3 regions of the Streptomyces sp. NPDC091271 genome follow, and region 2 is predicted to be linked to each of the others. Evidence: riboswitches for the same ligand, from Rfam matches in the RefSeq annotation. Region 2 holds a riboswitch; each other region holds the start of a gene.
What was found. Region 2 has a riboswitch for cyclic di-AMP ahead of ACIQM3_RS34945 (M23 family metallopeptidase). Riboswitches for the same ligand answer to the same signal wherever they lie in the genome.

Region 1 (4,711 bases), on a different contig from region 2:
GTCGCGGGAGGCGGACGTGGCGACGAACCGGATCCGCTCGGCGCCGAGCTCCTTGACCGCGTCCGCGTACTCGCGGCAGGCGTCGAAGGTGCGCTCCAGCGCCTCGGGGGCCAGCCGGCCGGTCCGGTCGACGCCCTGGCCGAGCCGGACGATCCGCATCCGGCGGTCGAGCTCGGTGAACTCTCCGGTGGCGGGGTCCACATCGGCGACGAGCAGGCGGATGGAGTTGGTACCGCAGTCGATGGCGGCAACGCGGGTCATGGGGCTCCTGTGGTTGTACGGGTACCGCGGCGGATCAGGAGGCGTCGGGTCCGGTGTCGTCGGAGCCGCACGGCGTGACGCACGGACCCTTCGCCCACCACTCCGGCAGCATCGCGATCGCCTCGTCGCCCAGCGGGTTGATCCCGGGGCCCGCCGCCAGCGAGTGGCCGACCAGCACGTGCAGGCACTTCACCCGGTCCGGCATGCCGCCCGCGCTCGGGAAGCCCTCCAGGACCTCGATGGCGTCACGCCGCGCGATGTAGTCCTCGTGCGCGGCACGGTAGGCGGCGGCCAGCTCCGGGTCCGTGGTGAGCCGCTCGGTCATCTCCTTCATGACCCCGTTGGCCTCCAGCGTGCCGATAGCCGACGCCGCACGCGGACAGGTCAGGTAATACGTCGTCGGGAACGGCGTGCCGTCCTCCAGACGGGGCTGCGTCTCGACCACGTCCGGGTTGCCGCAGGGGCAGCGGTGCGCGATGGCGCGCAGCCCGCGCGGCGGCCGGCCGAGCTGGAGCTCGAACGCGGCGATGTCCGCGGCGGTGGGCGTGGTGGATTCGGTCTGCGGAGGGGGCGTGTCCATGCCTGCCTTGAATGTCATCGATCGGACTGTATGAAGTGGTGCGGGGAGCCGGCTCGGTGCGTACGCGAGGTCATTCGCGGTCCGCGCTGTCGACGCCGTCCCAGAGGTTCGAGTGCCAGGGCCGCCCCGTCGCCCCCGGCTCCCCACGGCGCACCTCGGCCGCGTCCGGGTCGACCACCGTATAACCGGTCTCGCCGGGCAGCACGTAGTGGAGGTGCTGGCGCGCGAGACGGCGGATGTACGCGTCGTCCTTGAGCCGCGCCTTCTCGTCACGCAGCTCCTCGGTCCGCTCGTGCGCCTCCCGCGAGAGCCTCTCCTGATCGGCGATCTGGTCGCGCTGGGAGATGTACTGCCGCATGGGATACGCGAGGGCGACCACCAGGGAGCAGACGATCAGCGCCAGGAACGCGGCCCGCCCGGTGAGCCGCGAGCGGCGGGCCTGGCGGCGGTTCTGGGACCGGTAGACGCGGGCCGCCGTCTGCTCACCGAGCAGCCGCAGCCTGGTCGCGGTGGAGAACCGGTCGCGGTCCTTCCCGGCCATGTCTCACGCCTCCCCGTTACGCACGTCCGTCCCCGCACACGGTACGGGACCGGATGCGGGGACGGACGGAGGCTGGTGCTCCGGACTCGGGCTGTCAGCCCTCGAAGCGGAACCGCGGGAACGCCGAACGACCGGCGTACACCGCGGCGTCGTCGAGGATCTCCTCGATGCGCAGCAGCTGGTTGTACTTGGCGACGCGGTCCGAGCGGGCCGGGGCGCCGGTCTTGATCTGACCGCAGTTCACGGCGACGGCGAGGTCGGCGATGGTGACGTCCTCGGTCTCACCGGAGCGGTGGGACATCATGCACTTGAAGCCGTTGCGCTGGGCCAGCTCGACGGCGTCCAGGGTCTCGGTCAGCGAACCGATCTGGTTGACCTTCACGAGCAGGGCGTTGGCCGAGCCCTCCTCGATGCCGCGGGCGAGGCGCTCGGGGTTGGTGACGAACAGATCGTCGCCGACGATCTGCACCTTGGAGCCGAGCTTGTCGGTGATGACCTTCCAGCCCGCCCAGTCGTCCTCGTACAGCGGGTCCTCGATGGAGACCAGCGGGTACGCGGAGACGAGCTCCTCGTAGTACTCGGTCATCTCGGCGGCCGAGCGGGACTTGCCCTCGAACTCGTAGACGCCGTCCTTGTAGAACTCGGACGCGGCGACGTCGAGGGCGAGCGCGATGTCGCGGCCCGGGACGTAACCGGCCTCCTTGACGGCCTCGAGGATGAGGTCGAGGGCGGCGCGGTTGGACTCGAGGTTGGGGGCGAAGCCGCCCTCGTCACCGAGACCGGTGGACAGGCCCTTGGTCTTCAGGACCTTCTTCAGGGTGTGGTAGATCTCCGCACCCCAGCGCAGGGCCTCGGAGAAGGACTCGGCGCCGATCGGCGCGATCATGAACTCCTGGATGTCCACGTTGGAGTCGGCGTGCGAGCCGCCGTTCAGGATGTTCATCATCGGAACGGGCAGCAGGTGCGCGTTCGGGCCGCCGAGGTAGCGGAACAGCGGGAGGTCGGAGGCCTCGGACGCGGCGTGCGCCACGGCCAGCGAGACACCGAGGATGGCGTTGGCGCCGAGGGAGCCCTTGTTCTCGGTCGCGTCCAGGTCGAACATCGCCTGGTCGATGAGGCGCTGCTCGGTGGCGTCGTAACCGACGAGCTCCGGGCCGATCTGCTCGATCACGGCGAGGACGGCCTTCTCGACGCCCTTGCCCTGGTAGCGGTTGGGGTCACCGTCGCGAAGCTCAATGGCCTCGAACGCACCGGTGGAGGCGCCGGACGGAACAGCAGCACGTCCCGTGCTGCCGTCGTCGAGGCCAACCTCGACCTCGACCGTGGGGTTGCCCCGGGAGTCGAGGATTTCCCTGGCTACGACGACGTCGATGGACGGCACGAGGCATCTCCTTCTGGGATCTGACACTGGTTGTGCAGGGTCACTGTGGCCTTGCGCCACGAGCCTAACCGGCCCGGCGCGCTCCGTCGGCCGTCCGCCCGTCCCCTGGGACGAAAAAGGACCCAAGGGCCTGCATTCCGGGCAAAGCTCCAGAATTCTACTGACGAGTAACCACAACAGTTGAACGCTCACCCCTGCGGCGAGCCCGTGTCCGCACCCCGCCAGGGGTGCGGACACGGCCCCGGCCCGGCGCGCGGGGGGCCTGCGCGCCGGGCCGGGCTCCGGGGCAGGAGGAAGACCCCGGGGTTGTCACCGACTGCTTCGGGTTCGGCTACTTCAGGTGGAGCTGCTGACCCGGGAAGATCAGGTCGGCCTTGTCGACGATGTCGTCGTTCAGCTTGAACAGCTTCTGCCAGCCGCCCTTGACCTTCTTCGCGTCGGCGATCTTGCTAAGGGTGTCGCCGGACTTCACCTTGTACTCGCCGTCACCCTTCTCGACCTTCTCGCCGGTCGGGGTGGTGACGGTCTTCTCCGGCGCCGTGCGCTTCTCGCTGCGCGTGGTGGGCTGCTCGGCCTTGCGCTCCGGCGCGGCCTGCGGGGCCGTGTCGCCGTTCTTCCCGGAGCCGGTGTCGACACCCGGGTCCACACCGTCGTTCGTCAGACCGCCGGCACCGGCGCAGGCCCAGGCGCCCGGGCCCTGAAGGTCGAGAAGCTTCTCGGCGGCGGCTATCTGCTGGTCCTTGGAGGCCAGGTCGGCGCGGGAGGCGTACTGGGTGCCGCCGGCGGCCGCCCAGCTGGACTGCGAGAACTGCAGGCCGCCGTAGTAGCCGTTGCCGGTGTTGATGGACCAGTTGCCACCCGACTCGCACTGGGCGACGGCGTCCCAGGTGTCGACGGAGGCGGCGGAGGCGCCGGTCGCGCCCATCAGCGGTACGGCGACGGCGGCACCGGCGACACCGGCGAGGGTCGCGACACGGACGGCCTTGGACGGGCGACGGTGCTTGCCCTTGCTGGAAAGCAGCATGGTTCTCCTCACCGACGCCTACGAGGTGAGCTGTCGGGTTCGGGCCTGTGAGTTGCCCGGTCGCCCTCACTCTCGGACGACTTCACCCCTAGCCGTGTCTCCGCCCGTCTTCCGACGGCCGGGTCCGGCACTTACCTGGGTCCCCCGCTCCTGCCTACGGCGCTTTACGCGTCGGTTCCCTTCGGCCGACGGCAGGATTCGGCGTGACGGTCGAAGGTGCCCGCGGTGCGAGCGGCTCCGACCGTAAACACACGCAACCCCCACATTCAAAGATGGACATAACGGGTGATCAGCCCGTAACGGCCCGACGCGAAGGGACGTTTTCGCAGGTCGGAGCCAATATGGACGGACCGGGCGGACCGGGCGCGCCAGTTGAAGCAAAGAGACCCATGTCTCACTTACGCATAAGTGGACATAGGCCTCTGAACTACCCCCGCTTTCGGGGTGTTTTCACGCTTTTGATCAGTTGGCGGCGGCCTCTGCCCGGCTGCCCCGCGCGTCCGTCCCGAGGTCGAGGGTCTGGCCGGGGAGGATCAGGTCCGGGTCGGAGCCCAGCTCGTCCTTGTTGGCCGCGTAGAGCGCGGTCCAGCCGCCGGGAAGCTCCTGCACGTCGGCGATCGCCCAGAGGTTGTCGCCCTCGCGGACGGTGTACGCCCCCTCCGCGCCCTGACGCGCGTCGGATTCACCGCGCGAGGCGTGGCGGCCGGACTCGCGCCCGTCGTCCTGGCCCGGCCGGGCGCTCGCCTCGGGGGCCGGCGTCCCGCGGTGCTTGCCGCCGTTCGCCGTGTCGTCCGTCGCCGTGTCGCCCTTCGGGGCGCCGGACGTCCCGGAGGCCTCGGGGGACGGAGTGGCGGACGGCGTCGAGCCGGCGTCGTCGCCCTCGTCCGTCTTACCGTCGGACGCGTCCTGGCCCGCCTCGCCCGT
Region 2 (4,711 bases):
GGCGACGGCGGTCGTCGTCGGTGACCTCACCGACGTGGACCTGGACGCGCTGCTCTCCGACACGGTCGGTGACTGGTCGGGCAATGCCGGCCAGACCCGGCCCGTGCCCCCGATCACCGCGGACGACACCGGCCGTGTGGTCATCGTGGACCGCCCGGGAGCCGTGCAGACGCAGCTGCTGATCGGCAGGATCGGCGCGGACCGGCACGACAGCGTGTGGCCCGCCCAGGTCCTCGGCACGTACTGCCTGGGAGGCACTCTGACCTCCCGGCTGGACCGCGTGCTGCGTGAGGAGAAGGGCTACACCTACGGTGTCCGGGCCTTCGGGCAGGTGCTGCGCTCGACGGCGCCCGACTCCTCGTCCGGGGCGGCGGGTGCCGCGATGCTCGCCATCAGCGGCTCCGTCGACACCGAGTCCACCGGTCCCGCGCTGGACGACCTCTGGAAGGTCCTGCGCACCCTTGCGGCCGAGGGGCTCACCGACGCCGAGCGGGAGACGGCCGTGCAGAACCTCGTGGGCGTCGCCCCGCTCAAGTACGAGACTGCGGCCTCCGTCGCGGGCACCCTGGCCGACCAGGTGGAGCAGCACCTCCCGGACGACTACCAGGCGAAGCTGTACGCACGCCTGGCCGACACCGGCACGGTCGAGGCGACCGCCGCCGTGGTCAACGCGTTCCCGGTCGACCGGCTCGTCACCGTCCTGGTCGGGGACGCCGCTCAGATCAAGGAGCCCGTGGAGGCGCTCGGTATCGGTGAGGTGTCGGTCGTCAGCGGCTGACAGAACCGGACATACGGACCCCGGCGGGTCTACTCCCGCCGGGGTTCTGTCATTTGTCCGTATTGCAGAGAAGGTTGCAGTTCGTCCTGTGGGATGTGCGACAAAAGGCCCTTTCCGTTTGGCGGGGGAAAGTCTCCCGATCTAGCGTCGGCGCGGCTGTCCGCCGGACGATTGCCGCGCCCGCGGCGCCGGACAGCCATCGCCGAGTCCCCGTCAGGCGCGAGCCTGGGGAGCCGGGGACCCACGAAGTCCCTGGGGTGAATCGGATCCCTGTACCTCGTCGGAGGCTCAGGGGCCCGTAGGAGACCTTCCTGCTCCGAACCCGTCAGCTAACCCGGTAGGCGAGAAGGAAGGAAAGGACCAGCCCCTCCATGGCGTTCATCCGTGCCACCGGGAAGCACCGTGCCCCGAGCCGCCTGACGCGCAAGAGCGCCAAGGTCGCCGGCGTCGCCGCCCTGGCCACCACCGGCGTACTCGGTGCCACGGCCTCCCCGGCCCTCGCCGCGGACTCCGAGGTCACCGCGGGCAGCACCGGCCTGACCCAGACGGTCGCCCTCGACACCACCCTCGCCGCCCAGATCGAGGCTCAGGCGACGGCCCAGAAGCACCAGGCCGACGTCGCCGCGAAGGCGGCGGCCGAAGCGAAGGCGAAGGCCGAGGCCAAGCGCAAGGCGGAGGCCCGCGCCAAGGAGGCCCGCGAGGAGAAGGCGCGCGCCGCCCGCGCCGCCGAGCGCGCCCGGCTCAACGCGTTCCACCTCCCGGTCGCCGGTTCCCACGTCACCACCGGCTACCAGTCCGGTGGCGCGCTCTGGTCCTCCGGCACCCACTCCGGCGTGGACTTCCAGGCCGCGTCCGGCACCTCGGTCGTCGCGGTCGGCGCCGGTACGGTCGTCGAGGCCGGCTGGGGCGGCGCCTACGGCAACAACATCGTGCTCAGGATGAAGGACGGCACGTACACCCAGTACGGCCACCTCTCCTCGATCGGCGTCTCCGTCGGCCAGAGCGTCGGCTCCGGCGAGCAGATCGGTCTCTCGGGCTCGACCGGAAACTCCACCGGGCCGCACCTGCACTTCGAGGCCCGGAGCACCCCCGAGTACGGATCGGACATGGACCCCGTCGCCTACCTCCGCGCCCACGGCGTCCAGGTCTGACTCCACGCCGCACCGCGATCTCCGACGAAGGCCCCGGCACCCGCCGGGGCCTTCGCCGTGTCCGGGGCCTTCGCCGTGTCCGAGGGCGACGCGTGCCGAAGCCGCCGCGGAAGTGCTCCCTGGCCAAAAGATATCCATGGATTCCACCCCGCCATCGGAAATTCCGGCCGGTTGCAATAGAGTCACAGAACAGGCGTCGATCGGCCGCGTTTCGCGGGGATTAAGGCGGAGGTTCGGACATGCGCATTCCCGCGCATTCGGTATGCACGGCAATCCGTGACGACATCGTCTCCGGTGTCTTCGAACGTGGCAGCCGCCTCACCGAAGAGGTGCTCGCGCGTCGCTACGGCGTCTCCCGCGTCCCCGTGCGCGAGGCGTTGCGCACCCTGGAGTCCGAAGGGTTCGTCGTCACCCGCAGGCACGCGGGTGCCTGTGTCGCCGAGCCCACCGAGCAGGAGGCGGCCGACCTCCTGGAGATACGCATGCTCCTGGAGCCCCTCGGGGCCGCACGCGCGGCCCAGCGCCGCACCGACGCACATCTCAAGGTGCTGCGCGGCCTGGTCAGGCTGGGCCAGGAGCGGGTGCGCCGCGGCGAGGGGGAGGATCTGCGCTCGCTCGGGGGCTGGTTCCACGAGACGCTGGCGCAGGCCTCGGGGAGCCCCGCGCTGATCGCTCTGCTCACCCAGCTCCGGCACAAGATCGCCTGGATGTACGCGGTCGAGCAGCCGGTCCGCCCCGCGGACTCCTGGGCCGAGCACGGCGCTCTGGTCGACGCCGTGGCCCGCCGCGACGTGGAGCGGGCCAGGGCGCTCGCCACCCAGCACGCCGAGCGCGCGACAGCGGCCCACCGGCTGCGGCGCGTGCCGGGGCACACGCCCGGCCAGGCCCGGGTGAGGACTTCGCAACATTCCGTAAACATCGCGGGAGTCCGTCATTAACAATTGCGCCGTATACAAAGAGAGTAATTATCGGAGGGCTTTCTTTTTGCTGCCCTGATCCATCTTTTCCGGAGCTCTGCACCGGTTCGGGAAACAGAAAAGCCGCGGCTCCCGGTCGGGGGTGCCGCGGCTTTTCCGCAGAAAGGTTTCCGGTTCGAAGTGGCCGGAATCAGACGGTCTCCGGGAGCTCCTCGAGCCCTTCGGCGACCAGCTTGGCCAGACGGTCCAGGGCGGCCTCGGCGTTGTCCGCCTCGGATGCGAGCACGATCTCCTCGCCGCCCTGGGCGCCCAGGCCGAGCACCGCGAGCATGGAGGCGGCGTTCACCGGGTTGCCGTCGGCCTTGGAGATCGTCACGGGGACGCCGGAAGCCGTGGCGGCACGGACGAAGATGGAAGCGGGGCGGGCGTGCAGGCCCTCGGCCCAACCGACGTTGACGCGGCGCTCAGCCATGGTTCTGCCCTTCACGTAACAATGGGTTGTCTAGACCAGTCTCTCATGTGGCGCGTGCTGCCGTGCCCGGCATCGCCGCCGGCCTGCCCGCCGTCCGCCGGCACCCCCAGCGTGCCCTTGCCGAGATCCCGCCGCTACCGGTGCCACGAGCCGTAGGCTTTGCCCATGGAGCCCACTCCGGAGCAGAGTCCGCATCACGCGTACCCCGACCACTGGGAGGCGGACGTGGTGCTCCGCGACGGTGGCACCGCGCGGATCAGGCCCATCACCACGGACGACGCCGAGCGGCTGGTCAGCTTCTACGAGCAGGTGTCCGACGAGTCGAAGTACTACCGCTTCTTCGCCCCGTATCCCCGTCTCTCCGCCCGTGACGTGCACCGCTTCACCCATCACGACTACGTCGACCGGGTGGGACTGGCCGTGACGATCGGCGGTGAGTTCATCGCCACGGTCCGCTTCGACCGGATCAACGAGCAGGGCAGGCCCGCCTCGGCCCCCGCCGACGAGGCGGAGGTCGCCTTCCTCGTGCAGGACGCCCACCAGGGCCGCGGCGTGGCGTCCGCCCTCCTCGAACACATCGCGGCGGTGGCCAGGGAGCGGGGGATCCGCCGTTTCGCCGCAGAGGTGCTGCCCGCCAACAACAAGATGATCAAGGTGTTCCGGGACGCGGGCTTCACCCAGCAGCGCAGCTTCGAGGACGGCTCCGTCCATCTCACCCTCGATCTGGAACCCACGGCCGAGTCCCTCGCCGTCCAGCGCGCCCGTGAGCAGCGGGCCGAGGCGCGCTCGGTGCAGCGCCTGCTGGCCCCCGGTTCCGTCGCCGTCATCGGCGTCGGCCGCGCGCCCGGCGGTGTGGGCCGGACCGTGCTGCGCAACCTCCTGGGCTCGGGCTTCACCGGGCGCACGTACGCCGTGAACACCTCCTTCGACGCCGACACGGGAACGGTCGACGGGGTGCCCGCGCACCGCTCGGTGGGCGAGATCGGCGAGCGGGTCGATCTCGCGGTCGTCGCCGTTCCGGCCGACCGGGTGCCCGAGGTCGTGGCCGACTGCGGCGAGAACGGCGTCCAGGGCCTGGTCGTCCTCTCCGCCGGTTACGCCGAGCGAGGCGCCGAAGGCCGGGAACGGCAGCGGGAACTGGTCCGGCAGGCACGCTCCTACGGCATGCGGACCATCGGCCCGAACGCCTTCGGCCTCATCAACACCTCCGGCACGGTCCGCCTCAACGCCTCCCTCGCCCCCGAGTCGCCCAAGGCCGGGCGCATCGGGCTCTTCACCCAGTCGGGCGCCATCGGCATCGCCCTCCTGTCCGGTCTCCATCGCAGGGGCGCCGGGCTGTCGGCCTTCATCTCCGCGGGCAACCGTGCCGATGTCTCCGGCAACGACTTCCTTC
Region 3 (4,711 bases), on a different contig from region 2:
CGCCCGGACGCCGACATGCCCTGCCGGGCGCCCGGGTAGTCATCCAGCAACCCGCCCTGGACGAACCGGTGCAGGGCCAGCCCTCCGATCTCGAGATCCAGGCCCGCGAGTTGGAGCGCGAGCGCGAGATGCTCACGGCCATGCTGGCCCGCCACACAGGCCGTTCCACACAGGAGATCAGCGCCGACATCGAACGGGACACCATCCTCGACGCCCCGGCCGCCCTGGCGTTCGGACTGGTGGACCACGTCGTGGAGAACCGCACGCCGTCCCAGCCGCCGCATCCCGCGAGGTGAACGCCCGATGCTCTCACCCCAGTTCCCGCCGCTCCCCGCCCTGACCCGCGCGGAGGCCGAGTTCATCGACTGCTACCTGGAGGTGCTCGACCAGCTCGGCCGCATCAACCCCGCACGCGGCAGCGACACGTACGGGGCGCTCCGGGCGGCTCAGGCTCTCGCCTCCCGGGCCACCGCCCTCCGTGACGCACTCGTGCTGATGCACGAACGGGGTGAGTCCCAGATCCACGCGGACACTCTGGCCAGGGCACTGCGGCTGCTGGACGGCGAGCGCCGCGCCGGTCGGGTCGCCGTGCCTCCCGCGTCGTCGAGTTGAGCGCTCCGGGCCCGACTCGGCCGCCGCACCCGCTTTTCGGCGCCTGTTTTCGACACGCCCGGCGGCCTGACGAGTTTTCCTCGCTCGATCGGCGTAGAAGGTCCCCCGCCCGAGGGACAGCCCAACTTGCGTGACAGGCGCGGACACTGAACGGAATCTGTCGTTCCGTCGCTGGTGCGCGGCTGGTCCGGTGCGACCGCCCCGACTCCGGACCGGCTGTGTCCACCCGATCGGATCAGTCGTGACGACTCTCACATATCGGCACTTCAACGAGGAAATCCGGCGGCGTGTGCGTAAAGATCCCTGGGACGACAAGCCCCCGCCACCGCGGCGGGGCGGTCCGGGCGGACGCCGAGTCCTGCCGCCGCCCGGATGCCTGGTCGACAGGAGTGGATCGGCAGGAGTGGAGGACCCGAGCACAACGGGCCGACCGGAGTTCCGGACGGCCCTCGGGGTGAAGCCGCTTCGCGCGGCCGGGCAACTTCGCCAGCCCGAACCCGACAGGTCATCCTTCACAGGCGGCTGACGAAGGGTTGCGCATGACTGCGCAGGTTCATGTCCCGTCACTGTTCGCCCGGGTCGGTACGGCCTCGGTCCTGACATTCGCCGTAGGCACCACCATGATGACTCCCGGTCTCGTGAACGACGCCGAGGCCGCCGCCCACTCGACGACGGCACTCAAGATCGCGGCCTCGAAGAAGGGCGCGCCCTACAGATGGGGCGCCACGGGCCCCCACAGGTTCGACTGCTCCGGGCTCACGCTCTACTCGTTCAAGAAGGCCGGCAAGAAACTGCCCCGCACGGCTCAGCAGCAGTACAACAAGACCCGCCATATCTCCAGGTCGCAGCGGAAACGCGGCGACCTGGTCTTTTTCCACGCGGGCCGCAGTGTGTACCACGTCGGCATCTACGCCGGCAGCGGGAAGATCTGGCATTCGCCGAAGACCGGCGCCGTGGTCCGGCTGGAGAAGATCTGGTCCGGAAACGTTTTGTACGGGAGGGTCCGCTGAGGTCCCTCCCTTTTCCGTTCAGTGCAGCAGGGGGCCCGTCACCAGCACGAGTCCCAACGCGGTGAGCGCCGTGCCGCTGCCACCCTCGATCACCCGGGCGGCACGCGGCCGGCGCAGCCACCGGCCCATGCGGTCCACCAGCAGGGCGACGGCCGGGAACCAGACGAGCGCGAGCAGGACGACCACCGAGGCCAGCAGCAGTGTCCTGGGCAGCGGTGGCTCCCCCTCGGGGACGAACTGGGGCAGCAGGCTGAGGAAGAGCACGGGCGCCTTCGGGTTGAGGGCGTTGGTCAGGAAACCCTGGCGCAGTGACCTTCCGGCTCCCGGCAGCGTCCTGCCCTCGCTCACCTCCTCGGCAGCGGTTCCGGTGGTGGCCTGCCGGCGCATCGCGTACAGGCCGCTGAGACCGAGGTAGAGCACGTACGCGCCGCCGAGCAGCTGAACGGTGCGGAACAGGGCGGGCATCGCCACGAGCACGGCGGCGAGCCCGGCCGCGGCCAGCGCGGTGTGCACCACAAGCCCTCCGGCGACTCCCGCGGCGGTGGCGAGCCCGGACCGCCGGGATGTGAGCGCGTTGCGTACGACCACGGTGAAGTCGGCGCCGGGAAGGGCCACCATTCCCGCGGCCACGGCGACGAAGGCGAGCAGTTGTGCGTCCATGGGTCCACCCTGACCGATCCCAGCCCTTAGCGTGTACTTGCAATCTTCTGGGTCTGCCAAAAGGAACGCTTAATGTACGACCCGACACGGCTGGCCGCGCTGGTGGCGGTTTCCGAGGCCGGATCGATCACGCGTGCAGCGGCGCGGCTGGGTTACACCGCGCCCGCCCTTTCGCAGCAGCTGGCCAAGCTGGAGAAGGAGACCGGAGCCGCACTCCTCGTCCGTCACCACCGAGGGGCACGACTGACGGCCGCCGGTGAGCTGCTGGCAGGACGGGCCAGACGCATCCTCGACGAGATGGACCAGGCGCGGCACGAGCTGGCCGGACTGGCAGGGCTGTCGGGCGGCCGGCTGCGGGTCGGCACGTTCGTGACGGCCGGGATCCATCTGCTGCCGCCGGTGCTCACCGCGTTCCGGCGCGCCCACCCCGACGTGGAACTGGCCGTCACGGACTACGAGCCGCCCGCCGGTGTCGCCGCCGTGGCGGCCGGCGACGTGGACCTGGCGCTGACCCACGCGTACGAGCCCGCGGCCGCCGATCCGCTCCCGGCAGGGGTGTCCGCCGAGCCGCTGCTCATCGAGGAGCTGGTGCTGGTCACCGCCCTCGGGCAGATGCTGTCCGAGGGCAGCGGCCCGCTGCCCGTGGCCGAACTCGCGGGCCGGCCGCTGATCAGCAGCGCGCCCGACCATCCCCCGCGTCGCGGGGTGGAGCGTGCGCTGGCGGAGGCGGGGGCCACCCCTGCCGTGGTCTGCGAGTCGCCCGGCTACGCACTGGTGTGCGCCCTGGTCAGCGCGGGGATCGGCGTGGCGGTGGTACCGGAGATGGTGGCCGCGATGTCCCCTGCGCCGCTCGCCGTCCGGCGCCTTGAACCCGCCGCCTTCCGGCGGACGATCTCCGTGGTGCACCGGGGGGACCGGAACACCGCGGCCGCGACGACGCTGATGGCGCTGCTGCGCAGCGGCTTCGGCCGGGCGTCCGCCGCGTGATGACGGCCCCGCGCCACACGGCCCGGACCTCACCACCCGTACTTCCTGCCCGCCCGCACGCACGGGCGCCTGCCCGACGGTGTCAGGACTGGGCGGGAACCGGCCAAGGTAGAGCGACCGAAACGGTCTTTCCCCCGTCCGGGGTGGGGCTGACGCTGAGCCGCCCGCCGCGCTCCTTCGTCAGGGCCCGGATGATCACCATGCCGCGGCCGTTGTCCTGCCGGACCGCGGCGGGCAGCCGCTGGGGCCAGCGGGGGTGGCTGTCCGTCACACCCAGATAGAACTCCACGTCCCGGTCGAGGCGGAGGTCCACCGTGAAGGTGGGTGACTGCCCGAACGTGTGCTGGACGGCGTTGGTGGCGAGTTCCGAGACGATCAGTCGGATGGTGTCGGCGGTGTCGCCGTCCTCGGCCAGGCCCCATTCGGCGAGCACCCGGGCCACATGTCTCCGGGCTGTGGAGACCGAGGCCGGCTCGCTCGGCAGAGTGACGGTTGCTTCCTGATGGTCTGCCATGGCGACGCCGTCCCTTTCCCGCCCTGACCGGCCCGTGGCCGGCCTGGATTGTGCTTCGCGCCAGACTGCCACCGATGCCGCCCTCCATGACGGCGATCCACCAAGATATGCATATATCTATCGCTCATTACGGTGAACTCCGCCCACTTAGTCGTGTACGGGCGTAACACTGGCCCCTTTCCGAGCCGGACCCGCCCGGGCGGCTCTCCGTACAACGGGAGGAGGCCGCCATGCGAAACGGCCCTGCGGTACGCCGTCGCAAGCTCGGTGAGGAGCTGCGCAGCCTGCGTCACACGTCGGGACTCACGAGCCGGGACGCCGCCGGAATGCTGGGCTGGCACCAGTCGAAGGTGAGCCGGATCGAGACGGGGGCGAGCGGGGTGACGCCCGGCGACGTGACCCGCCTTCTGGACGCCTACGGTGTGGACGACCGTCAGCTGCGCTCCCTGCTCCAGACGCTCGCCGGCTCGGCGGGCGGAGGCGGAAGCGGCTGGTGGCACGCCTATCGCGGGCTCATCCCGCCCCAGTACCGCGACTTCATCAGCCTGGAGTCCCAGGCCGATGCCGCCCGCACACTGGAGACCTCCGTGGTCCCGGGCCTGCTGCAGACCGCCGACTACGCGCGGGCGGTGACCCGGTCCTCGCTGGACGGACTGCCGCCCGCACAACTCGACTCCCTCGTGGAGGTCAGACTCGCCCGGCAGAGCGTCCTCCACGCACCCCGGCCGCTGCGGCTCAGCGCCGTACTCGACGAAGCCGTGTTGAGGCGAGGGGTCGGCGGCCCTCGGGTCATGGAGGAACAGCTCCTCCATCTGTGGCAAGTCGCTCAACTTCCGCACGTGACACTGCAGTTACTGCCGTTCGAGGCCGGGAGTTATATCGGCCTCACAGGCTCTTTCGTTATTTTTTCATTTCCGACCACTTCTGA

Region 1: it holds a riboswitch for cyclic di-AMP, as region 2 does, so the genes downstream of both, ACIQM3_RS33505 (transglycosylase family protein) here and ACIQM3_RS34945 (M23 family metallopeptidase) in region 2, are expected to answer to the same signal.
Region 3: it holds a riboswitch for cyclic di-AMP, as region 2 does, so the genes downstream of both, ACIQM3_RS11220 (C40 family peptidase) here and ACIQM3_RS34945 (M23 family metallopeptidase) in region 2, are expected to answer to the same signal.

The regions. Positions count from the first base shown of each region.
Region 1 is NZ_JBIVVD010000009.1:270,298-275,008, reverse strand. It holds gene ACIQM3_RS33525 (exopolyphosphatase) at 1-261, opposite strand, end outside; gene ACIQM3_RS33520 (DUF501 domain-containing protein) at 296-841, opposite strand; gene ACIQM3_RS33515 (septum formation initiator family protein) at 912-1,382, opposite strand; gene eno (phosphopyruvate hydratase) at 1,477-2,763, opposite strand; gene ACIQM3_RS33505 (transglycosylase family protein) at 3,095-3,787, opposite strand; cyclic di-AMP (ydaO/yuaA leader) riboswitch at 3,788-3,959, opposite strand; gene ACIQM3_RS33500 (transglycosylase family protein) at 4,250-4,711, opposite strand, start outside.
Region 2 is NZ_JBIVVD010000010.1:213,893-218,603, reverse strand. It holds gene ACIQM3_RS34950 (M16 family metallopeptidase) at 1-778, shown strand, start outside; cyclic di-AMP (ydaO/yuaA leader) riboswitch at 969-1,137, shown strand; gene ACIQM3_RS34945 (M23 family metallopeptidase) at 1,150-1,929, shown strand; gene ACIQM3_RS34940 (GntR family transcriptional regulator) at 2,169-2,867, shown strand; gene ACIQM3_RS34935 (HPr family phosphocarrier protein) at 3,037-3,318, opposite strand; gene ACIQM3_RS34930 (GNAT family N-acetyltransferase) at 3,484-4,711, shown strand, end outside.
Region 3 is NZ_JBIVVD010000002.1:912,666-917,376, forward strand. It holds gene ACIQM3_RS11210 (ATP-dependent Clp protease proteolytic subunit) at 1-296, shown strand, start outside; gene ACIQM3_RS11215 (hypothetical protein) at 304-612, shown strand; cyclic di-AMP (ydaO/yuaA leader) riboswitch at 952-1,148, shown strand; gene ACIQM3_RS11220 (C40 family peptidase) at 1,152-1,622, shown strand; gene ACIQM3_RS11225 (LysE family translocator) at 1,641-2,282, opposite strand; gene ACIQM3_RS11230 (LysR family transcriptional regulator) at 2,355-3,269, shown strand; gene ACIQM3_RS11235 (ATP-binding protein) at 3,352-3,783, opposite strand; gene ACIQM3_RS11240 (helix-turn-helix domain-containing protein) at 4,014-4,711, shown strand, end outside.